Linked DNA regions of Xanthocytophaga agilis. Each later gene encodes a partner of the first gene's protein in a complex. Links are inferred from orthologs where the notes say so. Each region holds a gene or a part of one and is shown on either strand. Other genes may lie near its edges.

Evidence for each region.
Region 2: the proteins of uvrB (region 1) and QNI22_RS34975 are in contact, whole or in part, in a crystal structure (PDB 7EGT), measured with the Thermus thermophilus proteins. The link is inferred for Xanthocytophaga agilis from one-to-one orthologs. Residues at the interface, in WP_096411307.1 of Thermus thermophilus: Glu23, Leu25, Arg26, Asp27, Gly28, Glu29, Arg30, Phe31, Arg55, Glu326, Asp327, Phe328, Glu379, Ser382, Gln383, His398, Gly400, Arg401; in WP_096412145.1 of Thermus thermophilus: His654, Arg656, Phe657, Gln666, Asp668, Glu669, Lys680, Arg681, Leu682, Ser683, Lys685, Tyr686, Ala687.

What each region holds. Positions count from the first base shown.
Region 1 is NZ_JASJOU010000006.1:161,080-165,307, forward strand. Bases 761-3,755 are described here. They hold uvrB (excinuclease ABC subunit UvrB), read right to left. Parts: upstream 3,272-3,755; coding sequence 1,250-3,271; downstream 761-1,249. Other genes in these bases: QNI22_RS18740 (1-phosphofructokinase family hexose kinase), read right to left, coding at 761-1,140; rlmD (23S rRNA (uracil(1939)-C(5))-methyltransferase RlmD), read left to right, coding at 3,554-3,755. Also shown: more of QNI22_RS18740, read right to left, coding at 190-760; more of rlmD, read left to right, coding at 3,756-4,228. UniProt on the Escherichia coli protein: The UvrABC repair system catalyzes the recognition and processing of DNA lesions. A damage recognition complex composed of 2 UvrA and 2 UvrB subunits scans DNA for abnormalities.
Region 2 is NZ_JASJOU010000019.1:66,786-70,964, reverse strand. Bases 503-3,448 are described here. They hold QNI22_RS34975 (ATP-dependent helicase), read right to left. Parts: upstream 3,120-3,448; coding sequence 885-3,119; downstream 503-884. Other genes in these bases: QNI22_RS34970 (HesB/IscA family protein), read right to left, coding at 3,286-3,448; QNI22_RS34980 (hypothetical protein), read right to left, coding at 503-810. In the rest of the region: QNI22_RS34985 (ATP-binding protein), read left to right, coding at 1-499; more of QNI22_RS34980, read right to left, coding at 496-502; more of QNI22_RS34970, read right to left, coding at 3,449-3,612; mce (methylmalonyl-CoA epimerase), read left to right, coding at 3,726-4,142; wecB (non-hydrolyzing UDP-N-acetylglucosamine 2-epimerase), read right to left, coding at 4,169-4,179. UniProt on the Escherichia coli protein: A helicase with DNA-dependent ATPase activity. Unwinds DNA duplexes with 3'-5' polarity. Translocates on single-stranded DNA with 3'-5' polarity. Initiates unwinding more efficiently from a nicked substrate than double-stranded DNA.

The DNA.
Region 1 (4,228 bases):
TAAAAATACTATTATGTCTCCTTAGTTGTATAAAACTTTTCCTTAGTAGATTGACCATATTGTTATAAAGTGGAATGCTTTACTTTATAACGAGAAGCAAAATTTAAAGAGTAAGTAAGTATTATAAATAAAAAACCTTCTGGCTTATATGCCAAAAGGTTTTGTCTCATGTTTTCAATAATTACCTTTTCAGATATTTGGATGACTATAACGAGCACTATATGTGCAAATCCAGTCATATAGCTTATATACATCTTCTACTTTAAATAGCTGAGTTCCAGAGTTCATAGTAGCTGCAGATCCACAAGCAACTCCCATACGGACCATCTCCTGAGGTGTCTTGCCATTAGCAAGGCTCCAGGTCATACCTGCAACCATACTATCCCCTGCTCCAACCGTACTTTTCTTCAAAACAGTGGGCGCTGGTATATGTTCATGTCCATCTTTGGTGACTAGTAGCGCACCAGCAGGCCCCATAGAGACAACTACAATTCCGCAATCTCCCCGATTTATTATTTCTTTTGCTGCATCGTCTACATCATCTGTTTCCAGCGTCTCTACTCCTACCATTTTACTAAGCTCACCCAAATTAGGTTTGAGTAAAAATACGCCCTCATTAGCTGCCAGTTTCAGTGGCTCTCCAGAGGTATCCAGAATCAGACGTGCATCGATTTCTTTTGCTACCTTTGCTACTCTGGCATAGAAGTCAGCAGGCAATCCAGGAGGTAAGCTGCCACTTGCTACCAGATAATCTGGCCGGGCAGCCTTTATCGCTTCCAGACACGACAAAGCCTCTATTTCTGAAAGTTGAGGTCCAGGCATCCCAAATCGATATTGTGCATTGGTTGAATGATCAACAACAATAAAATTTTCTCGAGTCCATTGTTCTGTGGGAATAGCCTTGCAGGTAATTTTATCATGCTGTAACAAATCAATCAAAAGAGTACCAGATGGACCACCCGCTGGGAAGATAGCCAGGCTCTCCCCTCCTAATTTATGTATCGCTTTTGACACATTAATTCCACCACCACCCGCTTCAAACTTAGGATTTTCACAACGTAGTTTATGTTCTGGTACCAGCCGATCAATGCTTGTACTTTTATCAATGGCTGGATTTAAGGTTAATGTTACAATACCCATGTAAAGAAGCTGTCCTAGTAAAGATTAATTTGTTGAAATGCTGTGATCTGTACTAACAGATCACAGCAAAGGCAAAATATTACTTTATTCTACTCTTTTCCAACAAAAATCAACGTTCTTTAAGCATACGTTTTAATTCTGTCATTTCATCCCGGAAGCGGGCCGCTTCCACAAAGTCCAGATCCTTGGCTGCACGTTCCATCTTTTTCTGAGTTTCCTGAAGTAATTTTTCCAGTTGGTCCCGTGACATATAAGAAACAATCGGATCAGCAGCTACACTTACCTCCTCACTCTCTACATAATATTGTTTGGCTTCCTTTCGGGCATCGGCTACAGATGTCTGAGTAAGAATGGCCTCGCGCGATTTTTTCACTGTGCGTGGTGTAATACCATTGGCTGTATTGTAATCCTGCTGAATGAGGCGCCGTCTATTGGTTTCATCAATAGCTTTCTGCATAGATTGTGTCATCTTATCTGCGTACATGATTACTTTGCCTCTGTCATTACGAGCTGCTCTTCCTATTGTCTGTATCAAAGATCGTACATCTCGCAAGAATCCCTCTTTATCAGCGTCCATAATAGCGACTAACGTTACCTCTGGCAAGTCAAGACCTTCACGTAACAGGTTTACACCTACCAGTACATCAAATACACCCAGACGTAATTCGCGAAGAATCTCCACCCGATCTAAGGCTTTAACTTCTGAGTGAATATATCGGCATCGGATTCCTAACTTGTCCATGTATTTAGTCAACTCCTCTGCCATACGTTTGGTCAATGTAGTGACTAATACTCTTTCCTCTAGTTTTACTCTTTCTTCTACTTCATCCAGCAGATCATCTACCTGATTCAGACTTGGACGAACTTCTATTTCCGGATCCAACAAGCCTGTAGGACGAATGATTTGTTCAACCACAACGCCTTCAGATCGTCTTAGTTCATAATCTCCAGGAGTTGCCGAAACATAAATAATCTGATTGGTTAACTCCTCAAATTCATTGAAGGTAAGAGGTCTGTTATCCAATGCAGAAGGGAGTCGAAATCCAAACTCTACCAGTGCTGTTTTACGGGATCGGTCACCGCCCCACATAGCCCTGATCTGAGGTAAGGTGACGTGGCTTTCATCCACCACCAATAAAAAGTCATCTGGAAAATAATCCAGCAAGCAGAAGGGTCTTGCACCTGGAATCCGACCATCAAAATAGCGCGAATAGTTCTCGATACCTGAACAGTAACCGAGTTCACGCATCATTTCCATATCAAATTCAGTTCTTTCTTTAATACGCTGTGCTTCCTGGTACTTGTCTTCTTCTTCAAAATAACGTATCTGTGCTACCAGGTCACTTTGAATATGCTGGATGGCGCTATTTAATGTATCACGTCCTGTTACGAATAGGTTCGCTGGAAAAATAGAAATAGCTGGTTGGTCAGAAAGCTTCCGGCCTGATTGAGGATCTATACGTTGCAGTGCTTCTATCTCGTCTCCAAAAAAGATAATCCGGTAACCATAATCCGCATAAGCAGGGAACACATCTACAGTGTCTCCCTTAACCCGAAATGTACCACGTGTAAATTCTGCTTCTGTTCGGCTATATAAAATATCGACCAATGAAAATAAAAGTCGGTTACGAGCCAGTGTCTGTCCTCTTTGCAACTGTAAAATACTCTTCTCATATTCTTCCGGATTACCCATACCATAAATACAGGATACAGACGCCACTACAATCACATCTCTTCGCCCACTCATAAGAGCTGAGGTAGCCGAAAGCCGTAGTTTCTCTATTTCCTCATTAATCATCAGATCCTTTTCAATATAGGTATCTGTAGTGGCCATATAGGCCTCTGGTTGGTAATAATCGTAATAGGAAATAAAGTATTCAACCGCATTGTTGGGAAAAAACTGTTTAAACTCTCCATACAGCTGAGCTGCCAGAGTTTTGTTATGACTTAATACCAGAGTGGGTTTCTCTACATTCTGGATAACATTGGCAATAGTAAATGTCTTACCAGAACCTGTTACACCTAGTAATGTTTGAGAAGGTTCTCCTGTTAATACTCCTTCTGTCAATTGTTCTATAGCTTTAGGCTGATCGCCTGTTGGTTGGTATTCTGATGTTATCTGAAAAGACATAAATTAATCCGGTTTTCAATAGTGATTTTGAAAAACATGCTGCTAAAAACCTCTTCTCAAAGTGAAAAGTCTTAGGAAAAGGCCTTTTGAAGAACGATTTTTACTTATACATAAGTTCCTGTGTATGAAAGATAAATAATTTGGCCAAGACATAAAAATGCAGGTTTTATATATGCCTCTGTTTAGACTTTTCATGTATTCATCCAACTATTAAATACATTCTGTTTTCTAATCATTGGTAAATACTGTTTTTCGGAGACATTTCCGTAATTTTGCACTCGTATGCGAAAAAAGAATAAAAGTTATCCCATTCTGGAGAAAATTACTGTCAGCGATTTTGCTGCAGAAGGAAAATGTCTGGCCCGTTATGGAGAGATTGTGGTATTTATTGAAGGCATAGTGGCTCCAGGTGATGTTGTAGACTTGCGTGTATTCAAGCAAAAGAAAAATTTTTGGGAAGCACAGGTAATAAAAATCCATGAAGCCTCGTCTCAAAGAACTACTCCATTTTGCCAGCATTTTGGAGTTTGTGGAGGATGTAAATGGCAACATATTCCCTATACAACACAACTTGCGCAAAAGCAGGATCAGGTAACTGACAATCTTGAGCGGATTGGAAAGATTCACTTGCCTGAAATACAACCCATTCTTCCTTCCAAAGCAACTACCTATTACCGCAATAAACTTGAATATACCTTCTCATCTAACCGATGGCTGACAGATGAGGATATGCAGAAAGGAGAAATAACAGATCGAACAGCGTTGGGTTTTCACATTCCCAAACGATTCGATAAAATACTGGATATAGAAACTTGTTATCTACAGCCTGACCCTTCTAATAAGATCCGTTTGGCAGTAAGAGAATTTGCTCGTCAGAATAACTATCCTTTCTTTGATTTGGTAAAGCAAGAAGGTTTTTTGCGGAACTTAATTATCCGTACTACCACCACTGGTGAA
Region 2 (4,179 bases), on another replicon or contig:
GGCTAAAACCCAGATGGAAGGCATGAGTGTACATCCAACGGTATTTGATGTGAAGACGATTGCAGACGAAAATGTTAGACTAGTTCAAGGGCAGGTTGTGAAAAAACGGATTGAAATTAGTAATGAGATGACTTCAAGGACTGCGGTCTACGCAGATAAGGAAATGATTAATCTTGTAATACGAAACTTGGTTAATAATGCCGTCAAATTTACAAAATCCAATGGGAAAATAGCCATACGTTCGTCATCCAATGACTCATTTGTTCATATTTCTATTCATGACACTGGATTAGGAATGACAAAGGAAAATCAGGAACGTTTGTTTAATACAGCTACAGCTTTTACTACTGTGGGCACAGGTAATGAAAAAGGTACAGGGCTTGGACTAACCTTGTGTAAAGATTTTGTGGTTAAAAATGGAGGAGATATTCAGGTTGAAAGCGAACCTGGTAAAGGATCTGTATTTACATTCTCAATACCGAAACATCAGTTTTCCTAGTTTATTCCTTTTGCTTTTACTCTAAAAGTCTGAATCTTGTTAGTTAAGAAGAGGTTAAATAGGATTTGAATAAATAGAGACATACCTATCTGCATAAGCCAACTAAATAAAAGATCATTTGAGTATCCAAATGCAGAAGCATCTGGAGCGGATGAGCTACTTACTATGATTAATAATGGAAGTATTGGTAAGAAAATTGCCAATAGTGGGAAGATGATAATGGCAGTTGTTTTAAATAATCTGTTATACGTATTAGATGCAATGAAGCTATAAATCAGATTGAGCACAACCTGAATAATCAGTAGAAACATACAGAGAAAAGATAATTAGTATAAGAGCTTCTATAGCGATAGTAAAAGCTCCAACCGCTATAGAAGCTATCATATTATTCATGAATCATTAATTTGGCAAAGCTTAATAACAGAGTTTTCTCTCCATCCTTCTCAAACTTAATCTTTGCTTTCTTATCTGGAGTACTAAAGTCAATAGAGGTAACCACCCCAAATCCGAACTTCGGATGCTCAACTTTCATTCCTACTGTAAGAGTAGATGTATCACTAGCTATAAAGTTAGTTGAAGGAGCATGTGTAGTGGCTGGAGTAGTGACTGGTGGCGCTTTGCGTGTTGTGAGATTCTTGACAAAGCTTGTATTACGTTCTGTTTCAAACGTACGAGTATTTTGTGTCATCCTCATATAGCTGGCATCAATCTCCTTTAGGAAACGACTTGGCTCACAGGTTTGCAGCCTTCCAAAACGATAGCGGGTTTCTGCATAGGAAAGTGTGAGTTTATGTTCAGCCCGTGTAATGGCTACATAAAACAAACGTCGTTCTTCCTCCAAATCTGCCATGCTGGACAACATCATCTGAGAGGGAAACAGATCTTCTTCCATACCTACAATGAATACATGTTTAAACTCCAATCCCTTGGCAGAGTGTATAGTCATTAGTGTAACTCTATCTGCCTTATCATCTTTTTCATCATCGGCACTGGTCAGCAAAGATACGCTCTGTAAGAAAGAGGAAAGGCTTTTATCAGGGCTTTCAGGGTTGTCTACATACTCTTTAATTGCGTTCAGCAATTCCTGAACGTTTTCATAGCGAGCCAATCCTTCTACAGTTTTATCTTCATGCAATTCCTTCAATAAGCCAGACGCTTTGGCTACATGTGCAGCTGTTTCATAAGCGTCCTTGATAACAGAAGTTGCATGAAAACTTTTAATCAGAGCCGAAAAATTTTCAATAGGAGCTGATAATCGATCTCCCAGATAGGGTTTAGGATTCGCTACTACTTCCCAAAGTGTAAGGTTATTTTCCATGGCAGCTACCACTATTTTAGCTACAGTGGTATCTCCAATCCCACGTTTGGGTAAATTGATAATACGTTTAAATGCCTCCTCATCGCTTTGATTGATTGTAAAACGCAGATAGGAGATCAGATCTTTAATCTCTTTCCGTTGATAGAATGAAACACCACCAATCAGTCGGTACTTGATGTTTTTCTTACGCAAAGCTTCTTCAAATGCACGGGATTGAGCATTGGTACGATACAAAATCGCAAACTCATCATTATGCCTTTGATACAACATTTTCTCTTCAAAGATGGAATTTGCTATCAAAGATCCTTCCTCATTATCAGAAGATGCTTTTATTAACTCAATCTTATTGCCTTCCTCATTTGCTGTCCATACATTCTTTTGAAGCTGACTTTTATTCTTAGCAATTACAGAGTTGGCTGCATTAACAATATTCTGTGTGGATCGGTAGTTTTGTTCCAGTTTTACAATTCTGGTATCTGGAAAATCGCGCTGAAAATTAAGTATGTTCTGAATATTAGCCCCCCGGAAGGCATAAATACTTTGCGCATCATCTCCTACCACACATATATTCTGATGAACAGCCGCAATCTTTTTGGTAATAAGATACTGAGAGATATTGGTATCCTGAAACTCATCAACAAACATATAATGGAACTTTTGTTGATATTTATTGAGTACATCCACATGATCACGGAACAGCACATTGGTATTGAACAACAGGTCATCAAAGTCCATTGCATTAGCTCTTCGTAATCTTTCCTGATACGTTTTATACACCTTTCCTAATTCGGGTACCCGACTTGCTTCATCATCTGCACGATATTCTGCACTGTTCATATAGGCTTCTGCAGAAATTAGATTATTTTTGGCAGATGATATTCTGTAGAGTACATTATTAACCCGATATACTTTATCATCCAGGCTCATTTCCTTAAGGATTGTTCGAATTAACGATTTTGCATCATCCGTATCATAGATGGAAAACTGGCTCGTAAATCCAATCTTTTGAGCCTCTATTCGCAAAATACGTGAAAAAACAGAGTGGAAAGTTCCTGCCCAGATATTGCGTGCATCAGTTCCTACAACCTTCTCAAGACGACTACGCATCTCATCCGCTGCCTTGTTGGTAAAGGTCAGGGCCATAATCCGAAATGGATCTACACCTCTGTTCATCAAATGGGCAATGCGATAGGTTAATACGCGGGTTTTGCCTGAACCAGCGCCTGCAATAATCATTAAAGGGCCTTCTCCATGTGTTACAGCTTCGCGTTGTGGCTCATTAAGTCCTTCTAAGTAATTCATATTGGTTAATTAGGCAGGTAAGTTACTCTTTTCTACAATTTGCTTTCCGGGGAATCAAATCCTCTGTCTGAAGAAATATAGATTTGAAAAATGAGGTGCAAGTTACAAAAATAAACCCATGAGAAAACTCTCATGGGTCGAAATAGATTTTTATTGCCTGATAAAGTTAGACTGCAAAACTTTCTCCACATCCACAGGTACGGGTTGCATTAGGGTTTTTGAACTGGAAGCCTTTTCCATTTAATCCATCTGAAAAATCCAGCTCTGTTCCCAACAGATACAAAAGACTCTTCTTGTCAACCAAAATTTTAATTCCTTTGTCTTCAAAGATCTGGTCCTGTGGTTGGATAGCTGCATCAAACTTCAGATCATACATTAAACCAGAACATCCACCACCTGATACTGCTACACGAATATTGTGTTCACCGTTTAACCCATCTTTCTGACGCAGTTCAATGATTTTATCTTTGGCTATATCTGTTATTGTAATCATGTCTATGTAAAGGAAATGAATGAGAGATACCGATATTTATTTGTTTTTGATACTTTGCAAACAATGCTATTTTTACAAATATAAAAACGGATTGTCTTTTAGAAAAGTTCATTATGCAAAAAATAGAACATATAGGAGTAGCTGTCAAAGATGTAGATTTTTCAGAACAGTTATTTGAAAAATTATTGGGAGTTGCTTCTTACAAGCGGGAGTTTGTAGAATCTGAAAATGTAATTACCTCTTTTTTTCAGGTTGGAGATAGCAAGATCGAATTATTACAGGCTACTAACCCTGATAGTGCAATTGCCAAATATATTGAAAAAAGAGGAGAGGGTATGCATCACATTGCTTTTGAGGTGAAGGACATCTATGCTGAAATGAAGAGATTGGAAGGAGAAGGGTTTACCCTGATTAATGCAATGCCTAAGTTTGGAGCAGATAATAAACTGGTATGTTTTTTACATCCCAAGACAACTAACGGGGTCTTAATAGAGTTATGTCAAGCTATTGAGAATACATCTGGCAGTTAGATTATTCAACTGCCAGATGTGTGTAATTAGTTCAGGA